One region of the Micromonospora sp. NPDC049282 genome, then DNA from elsewhere that is predicted to be linked to it. Evidence: riboswitches for the same ligand, from Rfam matches in the RefSeq annotation. Region 1 holds a riboswitch; each other region holds the start of a gene.

What was found. A riboswitch is a leader RNA that binds a small molecule or an ion and turns the genes downstream of it on or off. The one in region 1 is predicted to bind S-adenosylmethionine.
Region 2: another riboswitch for S-adenosylmethionine. It lies ahead of thrC (threonine synthase); the one in region 1 lies ahead of ACGFI2_RS05720 (ABC transporter substrate-binding protein).
Region 3: another riboswitch for S-adenosylmethionine. It lies ahead of ACGFI2_RS14130 (GNAT family N-acetyltransferase); the one in region 1 lies ahead of ACGFI2_RS05720 (ABC transporter substrate-binding protein).

What each region holds. Positions count from the first base shown of each region.
Region 1 covers NZ_JBICSL010000002.1:399,094-406,263, reverse strand. Annotated here, with positions in the region: gene ACGFI2_RS05735 (carbohydrate ABC transporter permease) at 1-720, shown strand, start outside; gene ACGFI2_RS05730 (amino acid ABC transporter ATP-binding protein) at 729-1,472, opposite strand; gene ACGFI2_RS05725 (amino acid ABC transporter permease) at 1,469-2,245, opposite strand; gene ACGFI2_RS05720 (ABC transporter substrate-binding protein) at 2,284-3,141, opposite strand; SAM riboswitch class IV at 3,388-3,498, opposite strand; gene ACGFI2_RS05715 (NAD(P)/FAD-dependent oxidoreductase) at 3,567-5,042, opposite strand; gene ACGFI2_RS05710 (hypothetical protein) at 5,227-6,468, shown strand; gene ACGFI2_RS05705 (hypothetical protein) at 6,515-6,817, shown strand; gene ACGFI2_RS05700 (DUF4383 domain-containing protein) at 6,814-7,170, shown strand, end outside.
Region 2 covers NZ_JBICSL010000008.1:75,593-82,762, forward strand. Annotated here, with positions in the region: gene paaN (phenylacetic acid degradation protein PaaN) at 1-1,596, opposite strand, end outside; gene thrC (threonine synthase) at 2,030-3,319, opposite strand; SAM riboswitch class I at 3,330-3,463, opposite strand; gene ACGFI2_RS15160 (DUF4232 domain-containing protein) at 3,588-4,214, shown strand; gene ACGFI2_RS15165 (winged helix-turn-helix domain-containing protein) at 4,347-4,586, opposite strand; gene ACGFI2_RS15170 (hypothetical protein) at 4,792-5,334, shown strand; gene ACGFI2_RS15175 (hypothetical protein) at 5,331-5,597, shown strand; gene ACGFI2_RS15180 (DoxX family protein) at 5,636-6,085, opposite strand; gene ACGFI2_RS15185 (ABC transporter permease) at 6,266-7,168, opposite strand; gene ACGFI2_RS15190 (alpha/beta fold hydrolase) at 7,168-7,170, opposite strand, start outside.
Region 3 covers NZ_JBICSL010000007.1:3,063-10,232, reverse strand. Annotated here, with positions in the region: gene ACGFI2_RS14165 (hypothetical protein) at 1-65, shown strand, start outside; gene ACGFI2_RS14160 (PIG-L family deacetylase) at 62-835, shown strand; gene ACGFI2_RS14155 (glycosyltransferase) at 832-2,166, shown strand; gene ACGFI2_RS14150 (TauD/TfdA family dioxygenase) at 2,166-3,092, shown strand; gene ACGFI2_RS14145 (hypothetical protein) at 3,271-3,501, shown strand; partial or broken gene ACGFI2_RS14140 (acyl-CoA dehydrogenase) at 3,770-4,101, opposite strand; gene ACGFI2_RS14135 (peptidase inhibitor family I36 protein) at 4,227-4,637, shown strand; SAM riboswitch class IV at 5,294-5,409, shown strand; gene ACGFI2_RS14130 (GNAT family N-acetyltransferase) at 5,422-6,054, shown strand; gene ACGFI2_RS14125 (LacI family DNA-binding transcriptional regulator) at 6,448-7,170, opposite strand, start outside.

The DNA of each region.
Region 1 (7,170 bases):
GTGCCGAAGGGCATCGACGCCTCGGCCTACCAGACCATCCTCGCCGGCGGCGCGGTCACCCGGGCGTTGTGGATCAGCACGCTGGTCACGGTGTGCGGCACCCTGATCGCGCTGACCGTCACCGTGCTCGCCGCGTACGGGCTGTCCCGGCCGGGCTCGCTGGGGCACCGCTGGCTGCTGGCGTACTTCCTGATCCCGTTCCTGCTCTATCCGCCGCTGGTGCCCCGCTACCTGGTGGTCACCGGGCTGGGCCTGAAGGACACCATCTGGGCGCTGGTCCTGCCGCCGGCGATCAGCGTGTTCAACCTCGTCGTGGTGCGCGGCTTCTTCCAGGGCATCCCGCAGGAGCTGATCGACAGCGCCCGCATCGACGGCGCCGGCGACTTCCGTACCCTGGGTCGGATCGTGCTGCCGCTGTCGCGCGCGGTCATCGCCGTGGTCGGCCTCTTCTACGCGGTCAGCTACTGGAACGTCTGGTTCGACGCGCTGCTGTTCATGGACCGCAACGACATGTACCCGATCCAACGCGTGCTGCAGAGCTACCTGCTGGCCGGGCAGGCGCCGCACACCTCCGGCGGCACCACCGGGGTGAGCATGCCACCGACCGAGGCGATCAAGATGGCGGTGGTGGTGCTGACCGTCGCGCCGATCGTCGCGGTCTACCCGTTCATCCAACGGCACTTCATCAAGGGGGTGCTGATCGGCGCGGTGAAGGGCTGACCCGCCGCTCAGAGCACCTGGGACAGGAACCGCCGCAGCCGGGGGTGCTCCGGCGCGTCGAACACGGCGGCCGGCGGTCCGGCCTCCAGCACCACGCCCCCGTCCATGAACGCGACGGTGTCCGCGACGGTGCGGGCGAAGCCCATCTCGTGGGTGACCACCACCATGGTCATGCCGGCGGCGGCGAGGTCCGCCAGCACCGCGAGCACGCCCTTGACCAGCTCCGGGTCCAGCGCCGAGGTGGCCTCGTCGAAGAGCATCACCTGCGGGCGCAGCGCGAGCGCCCGGGCGATGGCGACGCGTTGCTGCTGGCCGCCGGAGAGCTGCGCCGGTCGGACGTCGGCCCTGGCGGCCAGCCCGACCAGGTCGAGCTGGGCGCGGGCGAGCGCCACCGCCTCGTCCTCGTCGAGCTTCTTCAGCTTCCGCAGCGCGAGCGTGACGTTGCGCAGCACGCTCAGGTGCGGGAAGAGGTTGAACTGCTGGAACACCATGCCGATCCGCTGCCGCAACGCGTCCGGGTCGTCGCGCAGCACGCTGCGCCCGTCCAGCAGCACGTCGCCCCGGTCCGGCTCGATCAGCCGGTTGATCGTCCGTAGCAGGGTGGACTTGCCGGAGCCGGACGGCCCGATCACGCAGGCGGTGCCGCCCCGGGCCACGTCCAGGTCGGCGCCGCGCAGCACCCGGTGTGCGCCGAAGGCCAGGTGCACGTCGCGGACGGCGAGGCTGACCGAGGTGGCGGTGGTCGTGGTCATCGCGGGTCCCTTCCGGTCGGGGCGACGCCGGCGGGCGTCAGCTCGGGCTCGGGTTCGGGCGGCGCGGCCGGGCGGCCCTGCCGCAGCCGCCGGTCCAGCCAGTTGACGGCGTGCGTCAGCGGCACGGTCAGCAGCAGGTAGAACAGGCCGGCCAGCAGCAGCGCGGACTGGTTGCCGGTGTTCGCCGCGTAGTCCTGGCCGATCCGGAACAGCTCCCGCTGGCTGGCCAGCAGGCCGAGGAAGTAGACCAGGCTGGAGTCCTTGATCAACGCGATGAGCTGGTTGACCCAGGCGGGCAGCACCCGGCGTACGCCCTGCGGGATGATCACCAGGCGCATCGCCTCGCCCCAGGAGAAGCCGAGCGCCCGGGCGCCCTCCAACTGGGCGGCCTCCACGCTCAGGATGCCGGCGCGGAAGATCTCGCCCAGGTAGGCGGCGGCGATCAGCGACAGCGCCAGCACGCCCAGCGGGTAGGGGTTGGGGCCCCACACCCGCATGCCCAGCGGCGCCAGGCCGACGCCGATGAGCAGGATGGTCGCCGCGGCCGGCAGGCCGCGGAACACGTCGGTGTAGACCCGGGCCGGCCACCGCAACCATCGGGTACGCGAGATGCCCGCGACCGCCAGCAGCATGCCCAGCACCGAGCCGAGCAGGGCGGCGGAGACGGCGAGGATCAGCGTGTTGGGCAGCCCGACGGTAAGCATCTCGGGCAGCGCCTCGCGCATCGACTCCCAGTCGAAGAACGTCTCCCAGAGGGTGCTCAGTGGGTCCATGTCCGCTCCGTCCGCCCTGCTCGTGCTCGGTTACCGGCTCAGGAGGCGGCCGACGGCGCCGGCGCCGGGACCGTGCCGCTGCCGGGCTTGAAGTCGGCCGGGACGGGCCGCCCCGGGTAGTACTCCGCCTGCAGGCGGGTCCAGGTGCCGTCGGCGATCACCTCGTCGAGGCCCTTGTTCAGCGCCTCGCGCAGCTTGTCGTTGCCCTTCGCCACCGCGAACGCGGTCGGGGTGGGGCTGAGCTGCTTCGCCGCGACCTTGATCTTGCCGTTGCTGTCGGCGGCGGACTTGTCGCCGATCTCGGCCGGGGCGATCCAGGCGTCGGCGGTGCCGGCCTTGAGCTGGTTGACCGCGCCGTTGTAGTCGGGCACGCGCACCGGGTCGAGGTTCTGCTTGGTGGCGTAGTCGTCCTGCACGGTGCCCTGCACCACCACCACGCGCTTGCCGGCGAGCTGGTCGAAGCCGGTGAGCGGGGAGCCGGCCGGCACGTCCAGGCCGAAGTAGCCGAAGTCGTAGCCGTTGCCGAAGTCCACCGTCTTCTTCCGGGCCTCGGTGATCGTGATCGAGGAGCTGCCCACGTCGAACTTGCCGCTGTCGACCTGGGCGAGCAGGGCGGAGAAGTCGGTGCCGACGAACTCCACCTTCAGGCCGACCTTGCCGGCGACCGCGCGCAGCAGGTCGTTGTCGAAGCCGGTGAACTCGCCGTTCCTCAGATACACGTTCGGCGGGGCGTCGGTGAGCGTGCCGGCCCGGATCACGCCGGGTCGGAGCAGGCCGTACGGGTTGTCGGCCTGGTCGGTGGAGCCACCGCCGCCGCAGGCGGTGAGTGCGGTGGCGGCGAGCACGGCCGCAGCGCCGAGCGCGGCGACGCGGGTCAGGGCGGTACGGATACGCACAGGAACTCTCCAGAGTGGATGGACGCGCGCCGCGCGTGCCGGTGCCGGCGACGCCGGGCACGGCGGAGCCGGGAGGACGGATCGGGGAAGGGGGTGGAGCGTTGGTTCAGCGCGCGTCGCGACAGCGGTCGGTGCACACCCGCATCAGGTCGACGTGGCGGCGCTCGACCAGCATGAGGCGGGCCGGAGTGACGGGCGGTGCGAACATCGGGTCTCCCCTGGTCGGTCGGTGCTGACCTGGGTGCCAGGCCACGCTTGCGCCGACGGCTGCCGGCGCCTGGTCCTCACCCGGAGCACCCCACCGTGGCGGAGGGTTGCCGGCCAGCGAGCCGGGGCTTGACGCTGGCGCTCATGACCTGCCGAAAGGCTAGCAGCACCGGTGCGCGGGTCGTCCAGCGGTTATGACCGGCCTCACGCGCCGGGCCTTACCGTCGCGCGGGCACGACCGGCGCGTCCCGGCCGGTGCCGTGCCGGGACGGGCCGCGGTGCTCGTGGTAGTCCTGCTCGACGTTTACCGTCCAGACGTCGTGGTCCGCGCCGTGCGCGATGTTCTCGGCGGTCAGCATGGCGGTGAGCATGGAGTGGTCCGCGTTGTTGTACCGGTGCATGCCGTTGCGCCCGACCGGGTGCACGTTCGGCGCCTCCCGGGCCAGCCACCCCCGGATCACGTCGACGTTGTGCTGGTACCGCTCGTCGTACACCGGGTACGCCTTGGGCATCCGCACCACGTGGCCCGCCTCGACGCAGCCGGGCCGCACCAGCCCCAGCCGCTCCAGCTCGGCGGTGGCGAACGCGACCAGCCGTTCGTCCGGGGTCCGCCACATCTCGTCGCCCTCGAAGACGAAGTACTCCAGCCCCAGGCAGGTCCGGCCGTCCTTGACCAGGTACGGCGACCAGGAACCGAAGTTCTGGATCCGCCCCACCCGGGCCGCCGGGTCGTGCACGTAGATCCAGTTGTCCGGGAACGAGAACTCCGCCGGCACCACCAGCGCGACGGTGAGGAAGTCCCGGTACCGCAGGTCGTCGGCGGCCGCCCGCACCTCCGGCGGGGCGGCCGGACGCATGGCGTGCACCAGCGCGGAGATCGGCATCGAGGAGATCACGTGCTCGGCCGGTTCGGTGCGTGCACCGCCCCCGTCGACCACCGTCACGGCGGTGGCCCGACGGGCGGCCGGATCCCGGTGCACCTCGCTCACCCAGGTGCCGGTGGCTACCGTGCCGCCGCGCCGGACGACCTCCTCGGTGCAGCGTTCCCACATCATCCCCGGCCCGTGCTTCGGATACTGGAACTCCTCGATCAGGCTGGTCACGTCCGTACGGCCGCGGCCGGGCAGCAGCGCGTTGCGCATCGCGGTCGCCAACGACAGGTTCTTGATCCGCTGGGCGGCCCAGTCGGCCTGCAACCGGTCCGCCGGCATCCCCCAGACCTTCTCCGTGTACGTCTTGAAGAAGATCGAGTAGAGCCGCCAGCCGAAGCGGGCCGACACCCACCCCTCGAAGTGCGACTGGTCCTTCGGCGGTCGCAGCCGGGCCCGGCCGTACGAGCCGAGACAGCGCAGCGCCTCCCACACCCCCAGGTTGCGCAGCGCGTTGCCGGCGTTGAGCGGGTAGTCGTAGAGGGCTCCCCGGTAGTAGATCCGGCTCATCCGAGGTCGGAGCAGGAAGTCCTCGTCGGGCAGGATCTCGTGCCAGAAGTCCTCGACCCGGGAGACCTTGGTGAAGAACCGGTGCCCACCGATGTCGAACCGCCATCCGTCGCGCTCCACCGTGCGGCTGATCCCGCCCACCACGTCGTCGGCCTCGTAGACCCGGACCGGCAGGCCGTGCCGTCGCAACTCGTACGCTGCGGTCAGCCCGGCCGGACCTGCCCCGATGACCACCGTTCCGTCGCCGTCACCCATGCCGTCCGCGCCCCCCGCCAGCCCGCCGATGCGGAACCGCCCTTACCCGTCCTGCCGGCGTCCTCACCTGCCGCGCCGCACCGGCCGGCACATCGGCCCGGTCGGTGTGAACCGGGCCGGAACGGGAAGGCGGGTCGGGTTTCCCGGTCCGGGGGTCGGTCGCGGGGCGACCGGTGGGAGCGCGATGACGGACGAGCGGCGGGCCGGCCCGGCCGACCTCGCCCGGGGGCGACCGCGGGCGGCGGCCCGGCTGGCGGCGGCGGCCCGTCGGGTGCCCGAGCCCTGGGGCTTCGTGCTCGCCGTCTTCGTCGGCGCCAAGCTCGTGCTCAGCCTGGTCGGCGTGCTGGTGCTGGCCGCGTGGGACGGGGTGCCCGGCGCGCCGCCGGCCGCCGAGGCGTTGATGCGCGACCAGCAGGACGCCGTCTCGTCGCACCGCTGGGTCTCGCTCTGGTTCGCCTGGGACTCGTTCCTCTACGATCACCTGGCCCGGTTGCCGCTGGACCGGCCCTGGCCGGACTTCGGGTTCCCGCTGCTCTACCCGTTCCTGGCCCGGCCCTTCGCGCCGCTGCTGGGCGGGCACACCGCCTGGGCGCTGCTGCTGGTCAGCAACGTGGCGCTGGTGTTCCAGCTCCTCTTCGCGTACCGGCTCGGGGCCCGGCTGTTCGGCGGCGACGGCCCGGCCGACGGCCGGCGGGCGGTCCGCTACCTCCTGCTGCTGCCGACGGCGTTCCTGTTCCAGGCGGCCCTGACCGAGTCGCTCTTCCTCTGCCTCGCGCTGGCCGCCTTCTGGTACGCGGAGCGGCGCCGCTGGCTGGTGGTCGGGATCGTCGGCTACTTCCTCGCGATGAGCCGCTCGGTCGGCTTCCTCGTGGTGGTTCCGCTGGCCCTGGTGCTGGTGCGCGAGCACGGCTGGCGCGTGGGACCCCGCGCCTGGCCCCGACTGCTGCGGGAGGGCTGGCCGCTGCTGCTGGTCCCGGCGGGCTGGCTGACGTTCATGGCGTTCTGCCGGTGGCAGGCGGGCGACTGGTTCGCCTACCAGCACACCCAGCAGACCGGCTGGGGCATCCGGCTGCAGAGCCCGTTGACGGTGGCCGGGTCGGCGTTGGCCGGCGGCAACTCCGCCGACGCGCTCCGGGTGTGGCTCGTGGTGGCGGCGCTGGTCGTGGCGGTGGTCGGGCTGCGCCGCCGGGCGGACTGGCCGTACCTGGTCTACACGCTGGTCGTGGTGCTGGTGCCGCTGTCGATGGGGTCGCCGGTCTACAAGAGCCTGCTGCGCTACCTGCTCGCCGCGTTCCCGGTCGCGCTGGTGCTGGCCCGGTGGGCGCGCCGGCCCGGCCTGGACCCCTGGCTCACCGCGGTGCTGGCCCTACTGCAGGGTGCGCTGTTCGCGGTCTGGCTCACCTACTGGACCCACCTGATCATCTGATCGCGCCCGTGCGGCGGGCGGGCCGGACGGGTCGCAGAATGGGAGGATGAGTGAACGCCGGGTGACCCTCGACGACCTCGGCGCCTGGTTGATCAAGGGCAACGCGCAGGCGACGGACCTGACCGGCCGGTTCGCCGCCGACCCGGTTCCGGCAGCCGCAGGCGGCGAACCCGTCGTACCTGACGGTGGCGCAGTTCGCGGCGCTCCTGGGCCACCTGCCCGCTTCCCCGGCATGGCTCGGGGGGCCGGCCGCTCCGACGTTGATCGGATAATTCTGGCTTATCGCCAGTTCAGGCCCGCTCCACCGGGAAACCCGAGAGGATCGCTGGTGGAGGTGGGACAAGCATGACCAACTCATCCAGGGCGGCCCGTAAGGCGCCCCCCGCGTCACCCGTACGACGGGCTGCCCAGGTGGTCGGCATCGTCTTCCTGCTGGTCGGCGTGCTGGGGTTCATCCCCGGCATCACCACGGACTACGACACGATGATGTTCGCCGGGCACCAGTCGGAAGCGAAGCTGCTGGGCGTGTTCCAGGTCTCGGTCCTGCACAACATCGTGCACCTGCTCTTCGGCGTGGCCGGGCTGACGCTGGCCCGCACGGTTTCCGGCGCGCGGGCCTACCTGGTCGGCGGCGGTGCGATCTACCTCGTGCTCTGGCTCTACGGCCTGGTGATCGGCTACGACAGCGGCGCCAACTTCGTA
Region 2 (7,170 bases), on a different contig from region 1:
CGGGTTCGCGCCCGAGCCGTGGAAGTCGGAGAACGCCGCCGACTGGTTGACGAACACGCCGCCGGTCAGGTTGCAGGACAGGTGCACCCCGGCGTCGACCGCCGCCGCCTCGGCCGCGTCCAGCACCGCCTCGTCGGTGGAGTAGACGGCGGCGGTCAGCGCGCCCTTCTCCCCCACCGTCTCGCGCAGCACCCGCAGGCTGTGCTCGGTCGAGTCGGTCGCGATGGCGAACGAGATCGGCCCGAACCACTCCCGGGCGTAGGTCGCGGTGTCGCCGGCGTCCAGCTTGACCACGGTCGGCGTACGCACCACGGCGCGCGGGAAGGACGGGTGCTCGACGGTCCGGGACTCCAGCACCGGCTCACCGACCTTGGTCACCTCGTCCAGCCGCTCCAGCACCCCGTCGTTGACGATCGCGCCGGTCAGCTCGACGCCCCGGGCCGGATCGGCGGTCAGCTTGGCGACCGCGCCGGCGATCCCGGCGGCCACCTCGTCGAAGCTCTTGTGCCCCTGGTCGGTGGCGATGCCGTCGCGGGGGATCAGCAGGTTCTGCGAGGTGGTGCACATCTGGCCGCTGTAGAGCGTGAGCGTGAAACCCAGGTTGCGGCAGAGCCCGGCGAAGTCGTCGGTGGAGTCGATCACCACCGTGTTCAGGCCGGCCTTCTCGGTGTAGACGGCGGCCTGCCTGGCGTTCGACTCCAGCCAGTCGCCGTACTCGGTGGAACCGGTGAAGTCGACGATCTTCACGGCCGGGTGCAGGGCCAGCGTCGAGGCGAGCTTCTCGCCGGCCGCCTCGGGGGCGAGCTGCACCAGGTTCGGGTCGAAGCCGGCCTCGGCGAGCACCTGGCGGGCGTACTTCACGGTGATCGCCAGCGGCAGCACGGCGCGCGGGTGCGGCTTCACCACCACCGGGTTGCCGGTGACCAGCGAGGCGAACAACCCGGGGTACGAGTTCCAGGTGGGGAACGTGTTGCAGCCGATGACCAGGGCCACCCCGCGCGGCACCACGTGGAACGTCTTGGTCATCCGCAGCGGGTCGCCCTTGCCGGCGGCCTTCTCCCAGCCGGCCGTCCCCGGATGACGGGTCATCTCCGAATACGCGTAGGCGACCGCCTCCAGGGCCCGGTCCAGCGCGTGCGCGCCGCCGGCCTGGAACGCCATCACGAACGCCTGGCCGCTGGTGAACTGCACCGCGTTGGCCAGCTCGAAGATGTTCTTGTGGAGACGGTCGAGGATCTCCAGGCAGACCCCCGCCCGGGCCTTCGGGCCGGCGTCGCGCCAGGCCGGCAGCCCGGCCGTGGCGGCGGCCACCAGCTGGTCGGCGCCTGCGTGCGGGTAGCGCACGTCGAGCGGCACGCCGAACGGGCTGGCCTCGGTGGCGACGGTGCTGCCGTCACCGGCCTGGTCGAGCGGGAAGTCTCCGCCCAGGTACGCCTCGAAGGCGGCCTTGCCGTCGGCGGCGGCGGTCTCGCCGTACACCCGAGGGCTGGGCGACTCGGGATAGGCGGACCAGTACCCGCGCTCCGTGATCGCGGTCAGCGCCCGGTCGAGGGTCTCGGCGTGCCTGTCGTGCAGGGGGTGCGGGGTCTCCGTCATGCCGCCATCATGCAACAGGAAGGCACCAGATCAGTAGGGGCGTGTCACAAACTGGCTGGCCCGGGAACGGCGACAGGGCCAGCGGTTTTCCGCTGGCCCTGCGCGAGGTTGGTCGGGAGGGACGTCCGCACAACGCCTCCGGCGTTGGGTCGCAAAACTTTGAAAAGTCTCCGGCGGATGCCCTCCCGCACCGAGCATCTTGCGCCGTCCGGTTCCTGCCGTCAAGTCCTTGCCGGTGGTTTTCTGCCACTCCCCGCAGTTCCCCCGTCACCCCCTGGTCGCCCCCGATCCCCCACCCGGGCGAGCCCGCCCCACCCACCCTCTCGTTGATCTTGCACTTTCGGCCCCGAGGCGAGGGCGATTCACCCCTTTCGCCGGGGCGGAAAGTGCAAGATCGCGGAGGAGGGGTGGGAGTGGGGAGGGTGGGGCGCAGTCAGGAGAGGAGGCCGGCGTCTCGGGCGGCGCGGAGGTTGGGCTTGATGCGGTGGGTGGGGCCGGCGGTGGCGGCCACCGCGTCGAGCGTCTTCAGGCCCTCGCCGGTGTTGAAGATCACCGTCTCGGCCGTGGGGTCGAGCCTTCCGGACCGCACCAGCTTGCGCAGCACCGCCACCGTCACACCGCCCGCGGTCTCGGCGAACACGCCGGTGGTCCGGGCCAGCAGCCGGATGCCGTCGCGGATCTCGTCGTCGTCGGCGTACTCCATCCAGCCGCCGGTGCGGCGGACCGCCTCCAGCGCGTAGACGCCGGCGGCCGGGTCGCCGATGTTCAGCGACTTGGCGATGCCGGTCGGCTTGACCGGGACGATGGTGTCGCGGCCGTCGTGCAGCGCGGTGGCGATCGGGTTGCAGCCGGCGGACTGGGCGCCGAACACCTTCCAGCCGCCGGCCGGCGCCTCGACCAGCCCGATCTCGACCAGCTCGGTGAACGCCTTGTCGATCTTGGTGAGCAGCTCGCCGCTGGCCATCGGGATGACCACCTGGGCCGGGATGCGCCAGCCCAGTTGCTCGGCCACCTCGTAGCCGAGCGTCTTGGAGCCCTCGGCGTAGAACGGCCGGACGTTGACGTTGACGAACGCGGTGTCCTCGAACTCGTCGGTCTCCACCAGCTCGCCGCAGAGCCGGTTCACGTCGTCGTAGGAGCCGTCGATGGCGACCAGATCGCCGCCGTAGACCGCGGTGGTGACGACCTTGCCCTGCTCCAGGTCGCTGGGGATGAAGACCACCGACGGCACGCCGGCACGGGCGGCGTGCGCGGCGACCGAGTTGGCCAGGTTGCCGGTGGACGCGCAGGCGTAGCGGGTGAAACCGAGCGCCCGGGCGGCGGTCAGGGCCACCGACACCACCCGGTCCTTGAACGAGTGGGTGGGGTTGGCGCTGTCGTCCTTGACCCAGAGCGGACCGGTGAGACCCAGCTCGGCGGCGAGGTTTCCGGCGGCGACGAGCGGGGTCAGCCCCGGATCGAGGGTGACCCGGGTGGCCGGGTCCTGGCCGGCCGGCAGCAGGGCGGCGTAGCGCCAGATGCTGTTCGGGCCGGCCTCGATCTGCTCCCGGGTGACGGTGGCCAACGCGGCGGTGTCGTAGTCGACCTCCAGCGGGCCGAAACACTCGTAGCAGGCGTGCTGGGCGGCCAGCGGGTAGCGCGCGGAACAGGCGCGACAGACCAGGGCACGGGCCGGGCTGCGGGAGGTGTCGATGCCGGACACGGCGGGAAGCGTCGACGTCATGCCGAGGGTCCTCTCATCTTTCCCCGCATCGCCGGGTGCGGCGGGGACGGAATTGGCACCTGCCCGCAGGTCGCTCGTCGTCGAGCGTGCGGGTGGTTGCCGGGGCGTCGTCGGGCCGTATCCCTCAGCCCCTCTGGATGAGGTATGCAGTTGTGCCGTCGAGTCTATGCGCCGCTCACGACGTTGCCACCCGGGGTTCCCACGCAGTGGGCCGGCTCGGCGGCCGACCAGGGCGACCGGCTCGCCCACCGGGTGGCATGATCACCCCATGCGCAGCGCGGCGGTCGGGACCGTTCTTCTCACGGCACTGACGCTGCTGGCGGCGTGCACCGAGCCACCGCACGTCGAACCGATGCCCGCCCCGCCGACCGCCCCCACCACCTCACCCACCCCGGCCTGCACCCCGGAGGGCATCCGGATCACCGAGACCGGGGTGAGCGCCGCGATGGGGCTGCGGGCCATGGGCCTGGGCCTGGTCAACTGCGGCAACCAGCCGTACGAGTTGCGCGGCTATCCGGCGGTCCGGCTCCGGGATGCCGACGGGGACCCGATCACGGTCCGGATCGTCCCGGGCGCCAAGGAGATCACCTCCGGCTTCGACGCGGCGCCGACCCGGCTCGTGCTGCGCCCCGGCGAACGGGCCGGCGCCGCGCTGCTCTGGCGCAACACCGTCACCGACGCGACCGTGGTGGCGACCGAGGGCCGACAGCTCGACGTCGCGCCGGTGACCGGCCGACCGGCGCAACCGGTCGAGCTGGACGGGCCGATCGACCTCGGCAACACCGGCCGGCTCGGGGTGAGCGCCTGGAAGCGCAGCGACCCCGACCCCACCACGGAACCGACCGCTCCGACTGCCCCACCGTCCACTGCCACCACCCCGATCAACCCACTCTGAGCGCGGCACCTGCACCGCCGACAGCAATCCGAGAGATCCTGGAAGGAAAGCGCCCCTCCAGGGGCCATTTCCTTCCAAGATTTCGGGCGGCGACGCCGATCCTCCCCTGGAGGCCCGCTGCAGGCGGTCCAGCTATCTGTCGGCGTCGGGGACGAACACACCGAGACCCTGGTGGCCGTACAACTCGCCGGTCTCAATCAGGATCGTGATGGCCTGCCGCACGGTCGACTGACTGCCCACCTCGTAGATGTCCGCCAACTCCTTTGTGGACGGCAGCTTGTGGCCGGGCGGCCACTCGCCGTCGGCGATGCGCCTCCGGATGTCGGCGATGATCCTTCGGTAGTGCGGCTCAAACCGGCGCGGTGTGGACATGCGGGCACTCCCAGCTAGGCATGCCCATCTGATCACGAAGCCGGGAGGAACCTCAAGCGCATCGTTGACTTTACCAGCATTATCGGTAAAGCTTCCCGCAGGACCGCCCGGCTAGGCACTGGTCGATCCCCCCGGCCGGGGCAGCGCACATCCCCAGTGGACCCGCGCGCTGCTCCGGCCATCCACCAGGCGAAGGAGACGTGATGTGACGGATGCGGAGACGAGTTCAGAGGTGCCGGTCGCCAGCGCGATCTGGGCGGTCGAGCAGGTCACCGCCGAGCTACGGGAGACGCACCTCGGGGTGGCCGCCGCCACCGTGCTGCTGGCACGCGTCGGCGCGGGCTGCGCCCATCCGGCGATCAGGCTGGCCCGGCGCAGCGGCGAGGACGCCCTCGACCTGGCCGGCGACGCCGAATTCCAGGTCAGTGACGGGGTACGCCGACTGCGCGTCGCGGCCGGTCACCGGGACACCGCGACCATCGGCGGGCTGGTCGAGGCACTGGACGGCGTGCGGAACCGGTTGGGCACGGCCGCTGATCGGATCGGCCGGCTCCCGGCCCGGATCACCGCTGCCGGGCAGCAGCTCTCCGACGCCGACCGGGGCGCGGAACCAGTCGCCGGGACGACCGTCCGGCAGTGGCAGGACGGCGCCGAACGCCTCGCCCTGATGGCGGAGAGCCTGACGTCGGCCGTCGCGGCGTTGTCGTCGTACACCGAGGGGTTGGCCGACGGGGGTCGACCACGGTGACCGAACCGCACTGGATCATCCACCTGCCCACCACCCTGACCAGCGTCGACGAGGCCGCCGCCCTGGCCATGGCGCTGCGCCGCTCACTCGGGCACGTGCTGGCCGTCGACTTCGGCGAGACGACGCTGTCGGAGGAGGACCGGCAGTTCGTGCGTACCCGGGTCTGGTGCGACGCCCGCCTCCCCGGGGCGGGCCGCTGCCACCTGCCGGCCGACCATCCCGGCAACTGCCGCACCGGATCTTGGTACGGGACGACCCCTTGAGGGGCGCGCCCGTACCAAGATCTCGGCGAGCGAGGGGTTCAGGCGGGGACGGACGCCCGAGGGGCGGACGAGGTCTCGGCGGCGGCGGGACCGCGGCGGGACAGCAGGGCGTCGAGCGCCCAGGTGCCGGGGCCGAGCACCGCGACCAGCAGGAACGACCAGCAGAACATCGCGGCCGCCTCGCCGCCGTTGCTGATGGGCAGCAGGCCGTGCGGCTGGTGCACCACGAAGTAGGCGTACGCCATCGAGCCGGAGGCGAGCAGCGCGGCCGGCCGGGTGACCAGGCCGACGAGGACCAGCGCGCCGCAGACCAGTTGGATCAGCGCAGCCCACCAGCCGGGCCAGGTGCCGACCGGGACCGCCTTGCCGGTGACCGGGTTGCCGCCGAGTATGCCGAAGATCGACGCTGCGCCGTGGAGCAGGAAGAGCAGGCCGACGACGATGCGGAACAGGGAGAGCACGGGGCCTTTCAACTGCGCCGGAACCATGGGAAACCTCCTGGGACGACTGTCGGACGACGTCCAGGATGGTGGGCATAGGAATCGAAAGTAATCGATTCCTTGCAGGCGGGACAATCACATGGGAACGCTCCCATGATATGGGCAGAAGGCGTTAAGCGGGGCCCCTTCCTCCACCGGATGCGTTAATAGGGGGCCCCGCCTTTCACCTCAGCTCGTGATGTCCTTGCGGGTGAAGCGCCAGAACGCCAGGCTCCAGAACAGCGTGGCGTAGACGACCGCCGAGATCGCCCCCTTGACCACGTCGTCGGTCTGCATCGGCGACGACAGCAGGCCCAGCCAGGCGCTGCTGTAGTGGGTCGGCAGCAGGTTGCGCAGCCCGCCCAGCGCGGTGATCTGGTCGAGGATGCTGGACAGGATCCACAGCAGCACCGCCCCGCCGACCGCGCCGAGCGCGGCGTCCGTGGTCACCGACAGCAGGAACGCCAGCCCGGCCACCACCAGCAGCACCACCGCCAGGTACCCGAGCACCCCGAGCAGCCGGAGCAACCCCTCGGCCGGCGCCAGTTCGGCGGAGACCTGGCTGCTCAACGGCTCCCAGCCGTAGCGCAGCGTGCCGGCCACCAGCGCGGTGCCGGCCAGCAACAGCAACGCCAACCCGGAGTACGCGAGCGCGACCACCAGCTTCACCGCCAGCAGCCGGGCCCGGGGCACCGGCACGGCCAGCAGGTAGCGCAGGCTCCCCCAGCTCGCCTCGCTGGCCACCGTGTCACCGCAGAACAGCGCCACCACCACGACCAGCAGGAACGACGCCGACACCAGGATCGAGAACAGGGTGAAGTTGAGCCCGCCCGAGGTGGCCAGGTCGGCCAGGCTGGCGAACTCGCCCCGCCCGCCACCGTCGTCGTCCCCGGAGTCGAACTGGAACGCCACCAGGATGATCAGCGGCAGCAGCACCATGAACCCCAGCGCCAACTGGGTACGCCGGCGCGACGCCTGCCGCCGGAACTCCGCGCCGAACGGCATCGTGGCCGAGGGCCGGTAGCCGGCCGCCGCCCCGCCCCCGGGAGCCGCGCCGGACGCGCCCGCCGACGCCACCGCAGAATCCGCCATCA
Region 3 (7,170 bases), on a different contig from region 1:
CACCGCTGGGCGGCGTGGTCGACATCAGACTCGGCCCTGGCACCGGACCCGGAGGTGCGCCATGACCTCCCGCGTACTCGGCCCGGCCGACATCGTCGCCCTGACCGACCTGCTCGGTCCCGACGGCGTGCTCGTGGTGTCGCCTCATCTCGATGACGCCATGCTCTCCACCACCGGACTGCTCACCAGGTTGGGTCGGCCCACCGTCGTCGCGACGGTTTTCGCCGGGTCGCCGGACCAGGCGCGATCGGTGAGTGACTGGGACCGGTACTGCGGCTTCGACGACGCCTCGGGTGCGGCCCGGGTCCGGGCCGAGGAGGACCGGATCGCCTGCGCCGTGCTGGGCGCGACGGCGCTGCACCTGACCGGCGTGGACGGCGCGTACGGCGGAGGTGGGGGGGGTCTCGACGAACTGCGCGCGGTGCTGGCCGGGCTCCCAGACGGCACGACGGTGCTGCTGCCCGCCGGCATCGGAGGCCACCAGGACCATGTCCGGGTACGGAACGACGGGCTGCGCTGGCTGACCGGGCGTACCCGGGTCGGTGTCCAGCTCTACGCCGATCTGCCGTACGCCGCCGCTCTGTGGCACTGGGGGGCCGAGGGCAGCGAGCGGGTGCTGGGCGATCGGCACGCGCTGCGGACGATCGCGATGCTCGACGATCCGCCGGCCGAGGCGGTGCTGCGGTGGGTCCGGCTCAGCGGTGCCGAGTGGGCGGTCAAGCGGCGCGCCGTCTGGGCGTACGCGTCGCAGCTCGCGCCGTTGAGCGTGACCGCGCGAGGCTTGATGAGCTGCCCCGGGCCGTTGCAGACCGAGGCCGTCTGGCGGATCCGATGAGATCTGCCGGCGAGAATCTGGGCACCGGGGATGACATCCGCGCCCTGTGCCACCGGTATCCCGGCCGGCTGGCCGCCGCTGTCGCGGACACCCTGGTCGTCGCGGCGGACCCGCGGGCGCGCTCGGCCAGCCCGACCTACTGGGACCAGGCGCAACGGTGGCGGGCCGAGGTCACGGCGGAGGTCCGGGCCCTGGCCGGTGGGCCAGCCCGGACGCTGGCCGAGCAACTGATCGAGGCGCCCGACTCGGCGCGGACGTACTTCCGCCTGCGCGACGCGCTCACCCGGCTGGCCGCCCGGCCCGACGCCGACGCCGGCGCCGGGTCGCTCTTCCGGGCGGCCTGGCGGGCCGAGGGCATGTCGCGAATCGGCTACCACGTCGGACGGCGCTACCGGGACACCGGTGGCGAGGTGGCTTGGGAGGCGCTGTTGCCGGCGCCACAGGACGCGCGTCCGCCGGCCTCCGCGCAGCCGGACGACACGGCCCCGCCGGTCCACCCGATCGCCGCCCGGTCGCCGAGCCCGCCCACCGTGCTGGTTGTGGTGCCGTTCCGGGACGGCCGCGCCGAGGCGGTCCGGCTCCGCAACGCGCTGGCCTGCCTGCGAGGGCTGGCCGACCAGGCGCTGCCCCGGCACCGCTACCACGTGACGGTCGTCGAGTCGGACAGCCAACCTCGTTGGCGCGAGGCGGTGAGCCCGCTCGCGGACACCTACCTCTTCGCGCACAAGGACGGCCCGTTCAACAAGGCGTGGGCCGTGAACGTCGGCGTGCACAACAGCCCCGTTCGGAGCGACCTGGTCTGTGTCCTGGACGCAGACATCCTCGTGGACCGCCAGTTCCTGCCACGCAACGCCGCGCGGTTTCTGCACGCCGGAGTCGGTGCGCTGCTTCCGTACCGAGATGCCCTTTATCTTGATCCAGCAGCAAGCGGGCACGCCATCGCGCGGCGCTGCCTGCACGCGACGCCCTCGGCCGAACGGGAGTCGCTGCGGGGCTTCTTGCTCCGGTCCCCCTCCGGCGGCTGTGTCTGGCTGCGTACCGAACTGTTCCGCCGGGTTGGTGGCCTGGACGAACGTTTCGAAGGGTGGGGCGGCGAGGACGACGACTTTGCGATCAGGCTCGGGTTATGGGCCGCGCTGGAGCGGTACTCCGACACGCTGCTGCACCTGTACCACCCGCCCGCCAGGGCCGAGATCCGCGACGGCGTGCCGACGAACGGGCCGTCACGTGGGCAGTACTGGCCGACCCTGGAGGTCGGTGTCATCGATCGGTACGCGCCCGGAGCCGACGCCGCCCGACCAGACGCCCCGAATATCGAGGAGCACGGCTGATGGAAATCGTGACCGACCTTCGCGAGCCGGATCAGGTGCTGGGGCGGGTCGCCGACCACGGGGCGGTGCTACTGCGGCCGGCCGGCCGCTTCTCCCGCGCCGAGTTCGTCGCACTCGGCGACGCGCTGATGCGGCCACGCTCGCACGGCGCCGCGTTGGCGGAAGCCCGGGAGTTCGTGGCCGGTGACGCGACGACGACCACCGTGACGACGGGCCGGCAGGGGATCCCCCTGCACCGCGAGGCGTCATATGTGCCCGGGTCTCCCTCGCTGCTCATGTTCTACTGCGAACGCCCTGCGGCCGAGGGCGGCGAGACGACGGTCTGTGACGGCGTCCAGCTCCTGGCGGCCCTGCCTCAGGCGATCCGGGAGTTCGTCACCAGAGCCGAGATCCGCTGGCAACTCGACATGCCGGACGGTAGTTGGCAGGAGATGTGCGGTGCGGACGACCCGGCGGCGGCGATCGCCGCGATCGCCGGATACGCGCCGTTTCTGATGCCCTGGGAGTCGGTGACCGCCGATGCGGTGGGACGGACCGTGCGGGTGCGTCTGTCGACCCGGTGCGTCACGCCGGCGCTCTTCGACAATCTTCCGGCGTTCTGCAATTCCGTCCTCGTCCAGACCGGCCGCCGGAGCAGCGCCGCCGATCACGGGCGGCGGCTGGAGCTGCGGATGGCCGACGGCGCACCGTTCCCCGTCGAGGTGCTCAGCGCCGTCGCGTTGGTCGCCGAGGAACTCACCGTGCCGGTGCCGTGGCAGCCGGGAGACGTCGTCATCGTGAACAACACGCGCGTGATGCACGGCCGACGCGGCTTCGCTGATCCGGCCCGGCGGATCCTGGTCCGGATGGGCTACCTCACGCCCGGGTCGGTCGACCGATGGTGGCGCGAGCCGGCCGCCCTGGACCGCGTGCCGCCGGTCCGCTGATCGAGCAGGATGCCGGGGGTGCGAGAGCCGATGCCGGTATCTTACCCGTCCGTTGCCTGGCTGGGCCGATCATGTGATCAATACGGTTGAGGCAGCCGCGCGGCGGATCCGCCACCCAGATCGTAGTCGACAACGGCGGTTCACATTGGACGCGGACCCACCTCACGAAGGGGCCAGAATGAAGGTACGGGAAGACTTTGAGGCGGTCGTCCGGGATCTGTCCGGGCTGGACCTGAATGGGTTCCAGATCGATCCGCAGCGGCCGGAGCTGACGCTGACCACGCTCTCCATGTCGCCGGGAGTAAGCCTCGTGGATCCATCGCTGACCACGAAGAGCTGCACGCTGGCTTGTGGCGGTCAGGGCTGCAACTGCGTCTGTGACTCCGTCTGTCATGTGCACGAAGGCTGATCTCACCTGGCGGGTTCGCTGGGCGACCGTTCGCCCGGCCGGTCCTGAGGGCTGCCTGCGCGGCCGGGGCGCGGCGAGGACACCGGACCCCGACCTGGCAGTCCACCTCACCGCCTGACATACGGGGGGTTGTCCGGTCTGCCCGAACGGCGGGTCAGCCGTCCGGGCGCGGGCAGCGCGCCGGCCTCCGGGGGTGTGGTGTGATGCGCCCTGCCCCGGAGGCCGGCGTCCACAAGGCAGACGTTGCGGTGGCCAGTGGTCGTGCCGATGCCGGAACTGCCTGCGGGTCACCGGTGGCGTCATGGGCTGCCATGGTCTCCTGCCGGCGGGGTTCCTCGCGCAGGATGGCGCAGTGCAGCCACTCCTCCGGGATGGCGAAACCGGCCACGAGCGTCCGCATGTGCGGGCGCAGCTCCTCGAGCAGACCGTTCACCACGGCGGTTATCACGTTCGAGCGGGCCGGCGTGAGCGTCCGTGCTCCAGGAACCACCCCTTGTGGGCCTCGAGAACGCCGAGCGCGGACAAGTCGCAGACCCGGGAGAGCAGCGCCCGGACCGCCGGGTCGGCGGTGTCCCCGATGCCGGCGACGAACGCCTCCAGGGGTCGAAGGGACGGTCCTTCTTCGTGATCGCCTGACTTTCCGAAGTCCGAACACCGTTCGCTCATCGACCCGCGAACGACCCACCCAGGCCAGGACCACCGGCCGCACCCTCAAGGAGAAAGCCATGTCCCGCTCGACCGGCTCCACTGTCCCCCGACGCCGCAGGTGGTCTGCACTGTTCGCCGTCGGCGCCGCTACGGCGGCCATCGTCGGCACCGCCGCACCCGCGGCAGCCGGCCCGGTGAACAGCGCTGCCGCCGCCCCGTGTCCGTTCAGCGCGACGCTGTGCCTGTTCGACCAGACGTCGTTCGGCGGTGCGCGGTTCGCCGTCAAGTCGTTGGTCCCCGGAGGCATGTGTGTCAGCCTGAACGACAGCGGTTGGGGAAACCGGGCACGCTCGGCGATCAACACCGCCGGCCGCAGCGCGGCCCTGTTCTCCAACGACGATTGCCTCGGCGACCCGTTCCAGGTAGCGCCGAACGCCAGTCTGTCGGACCTGGGTAGCTTCAGGCCGCAGAGCGTCTGGGTGTCGTAGCCATTCCCGTGACCCGGCCCCTGCGGTCGCGGTGCGCGCCGCCAACGCCGTGATCCCTGGCCGATGTTCCTGGTCACGCCCTCAGTGTTGCTATGCCGGTAGCGGCGCGGGATCTCGCGCCGCTACCGGCCTGTTCCGGCGCCTCGTCGCGGCGGCCCGACCTGGACCCACTTCCTGAGCGCGCCGAAAGCCCATCAGCACAGCCTCGACCGGCACGCCCGCAGCGCCCGCTGGTCCGCCCGCGACCGCCCTGGCGGACGCGCAATCCTCTACCACCGCCACGTCGGCTCCGTCCTCGCCCGCGACTGGTCAAGCCGGATGGACCAAATGTTCATCGGCGCCGTCGCCGTCAGCGCCGAGGCGACCACTCTCCGCCGCCCTGACCCTGCGGCTACTACTACCGACGGCACGAAACCCGTAGTCGTCAACTACACGGGACCGCCTGCGGTCAAATCCGACTATCTGGGCGCCGCAGTCAACCCGGTGCCTTGGCCGCCACGCACCTCAGTTCCAGCACCGAGGGAAGGCCGTCCCTTGCTTGGCCGTGAGCGCGAAGCCTGATTCGCAGCTCACGAAGTTGCCCGTCCACACCGGCCCGGCGCAGGACCGCAGCGGGGAAGTAACGACGTCGGCCGTGGTGCTACGGTCACCTGCAAGGTCATGAGCGCCAGCGCAGAGCCCCGGCTTGCTGGCCGGCAACCCTCCGTTCGCGGGCGGGGTGCTCCGGGTGAAGACCAGGCTCGGCACGAGCGATGTCGAGCAAGCCGCGAAATAGGAGGTCCATATGGCGGCTGTCCCTTCCTCCCACCAGCACACGGCAGCCGAACAGCTCGGGCCGGGTGGTCCACTGAGACTGCACCTCGCCGACGTTGACGTCGCTGGGCAGATCGCACTGCTGCACGCCGAAAGCTGGCGCCGACACTACCGAGGCGCCTACGCCGATTGCTTCCTCGACGGTGACGTCGCCGCCGACCGTCGCGCCGTCTGGACTGCCCGCTTGGCCACCCCGACCAACTGCCAAACCGTGGTGGCCGAGGACAACGACCGGCTGGTCGGCTTCATCCACGTCGTGTTCGATCACGACCAGCAATGGGGCAGCCTCGTCGATAACCTGCACGTTGCCAACGACCGCCACCGGACCGGCGTCGGAACCGCCCTCCTGGCGCACGCCGCCCGAGCCGTCATCGAACACGCGAGAGCCGCCGGAATGTATCTGTGGGTCCTTGAGCAGAACACGGCGGCGCAACAGTTCTACCGCGCCCGCGGAGCTCGCCACGTCGAAACGGCAGCAGTATCGCCGCCAGGCGCAGACCCATCCCGGCTCAACGGCAGCCCTCGCAAGCTCCGCATGGCATGGCCAGACGCCGCCGCAAGCGATCTCGACGCCGAACTCAAACATCGACCTCAGGCACGCTGAATCCAAAATCCGAAAGGTAGGTCTGGACGGTATCCGCAGCGATCGTCCAGACCTACCTTTCGGAGCGCTGGTCAGCGGCCCGCCGTCCGCAGTCCGCAGCTGGACAGGACAACGGCCGTCGAGGTAGTGCGAGAGCACCGCGAAGTTCGGGTAGTTCATGTTCGGGTACCGGCCGGGCGAATCGCCGCCGGGCGAGGCGTCGATGCTGATCGGCCGGGTGCCGTCGTTGCCGTTCATCGCCGAGTGGAGGGCCTGCTCGAAACTCTCGGAGTCATCGGTGAAGTTCGGCTCGTTGATCTGGCTCCACCGGACGACCGCCGGGGTGTGCCAGTCACAGCAGTACGCCGACGGGCGCCACCGTAGCAATTGCGCAACCGGTGTGGCAGGACGGCCTCAGCGCAGCGTCGACTGCCTCGGGATCAGTTCGAAGTCGACGACTATCCTCCGGGGCGCCGGCTGTTCCTCTCGCGGCACACCGTCGAACTGGAGTTGGATCCGCTCTTCCAGCAGGGCGACTGCCTGGTGTGCGATCACGTCGCGTCCGGGGTCGATGGTGCTCAGCGGAGGTCGGGAGTAGTTCGCTTCGTCGATGTTGTCGAAGCCGATCAGCAGGACGTCCTCGGGAACCCGTAGGCCGCGGTCCTGAAAGGCGGCGAGCGCACCCAGCGCGAGTGTGTCGGCGAACGCCACGACCGCGTCGGGCTTGACGCCGCTGTCAAGGATGCGAGCGATCGTCGTGGCGCCGGTGGAGTGGAAATAGTCGGGTACACCGATGATCGCGCGTGGGTCGACGTCGAACCCTCGTGACTGGAGGGCGTCCCGGAAGCCCTGGAACCGCAGCGTTCCGCTGCTCGGCGATGGGTCGTCCTTAACTCCCAGGGGAACTACCGTGGTCGCACCCCGGCCCAGGACGTGCTCGGTCGCCGCACGTGCTCCCTCGACGTTGCTCATCGTGACGTGGTCGAGGCCGCCATCGAACACCCGCTCGCCCAGGAGCACGAGGGGGAAGTCGACGTCGAACAGCGGGAGGTCTTTCTGGCCCAGCGCGAGCGGGGAGTACAGCACGCCGTCGAAGCGTGACCGGTAGCTGCCGTCCAGTACCCGCAACTCGCGGTC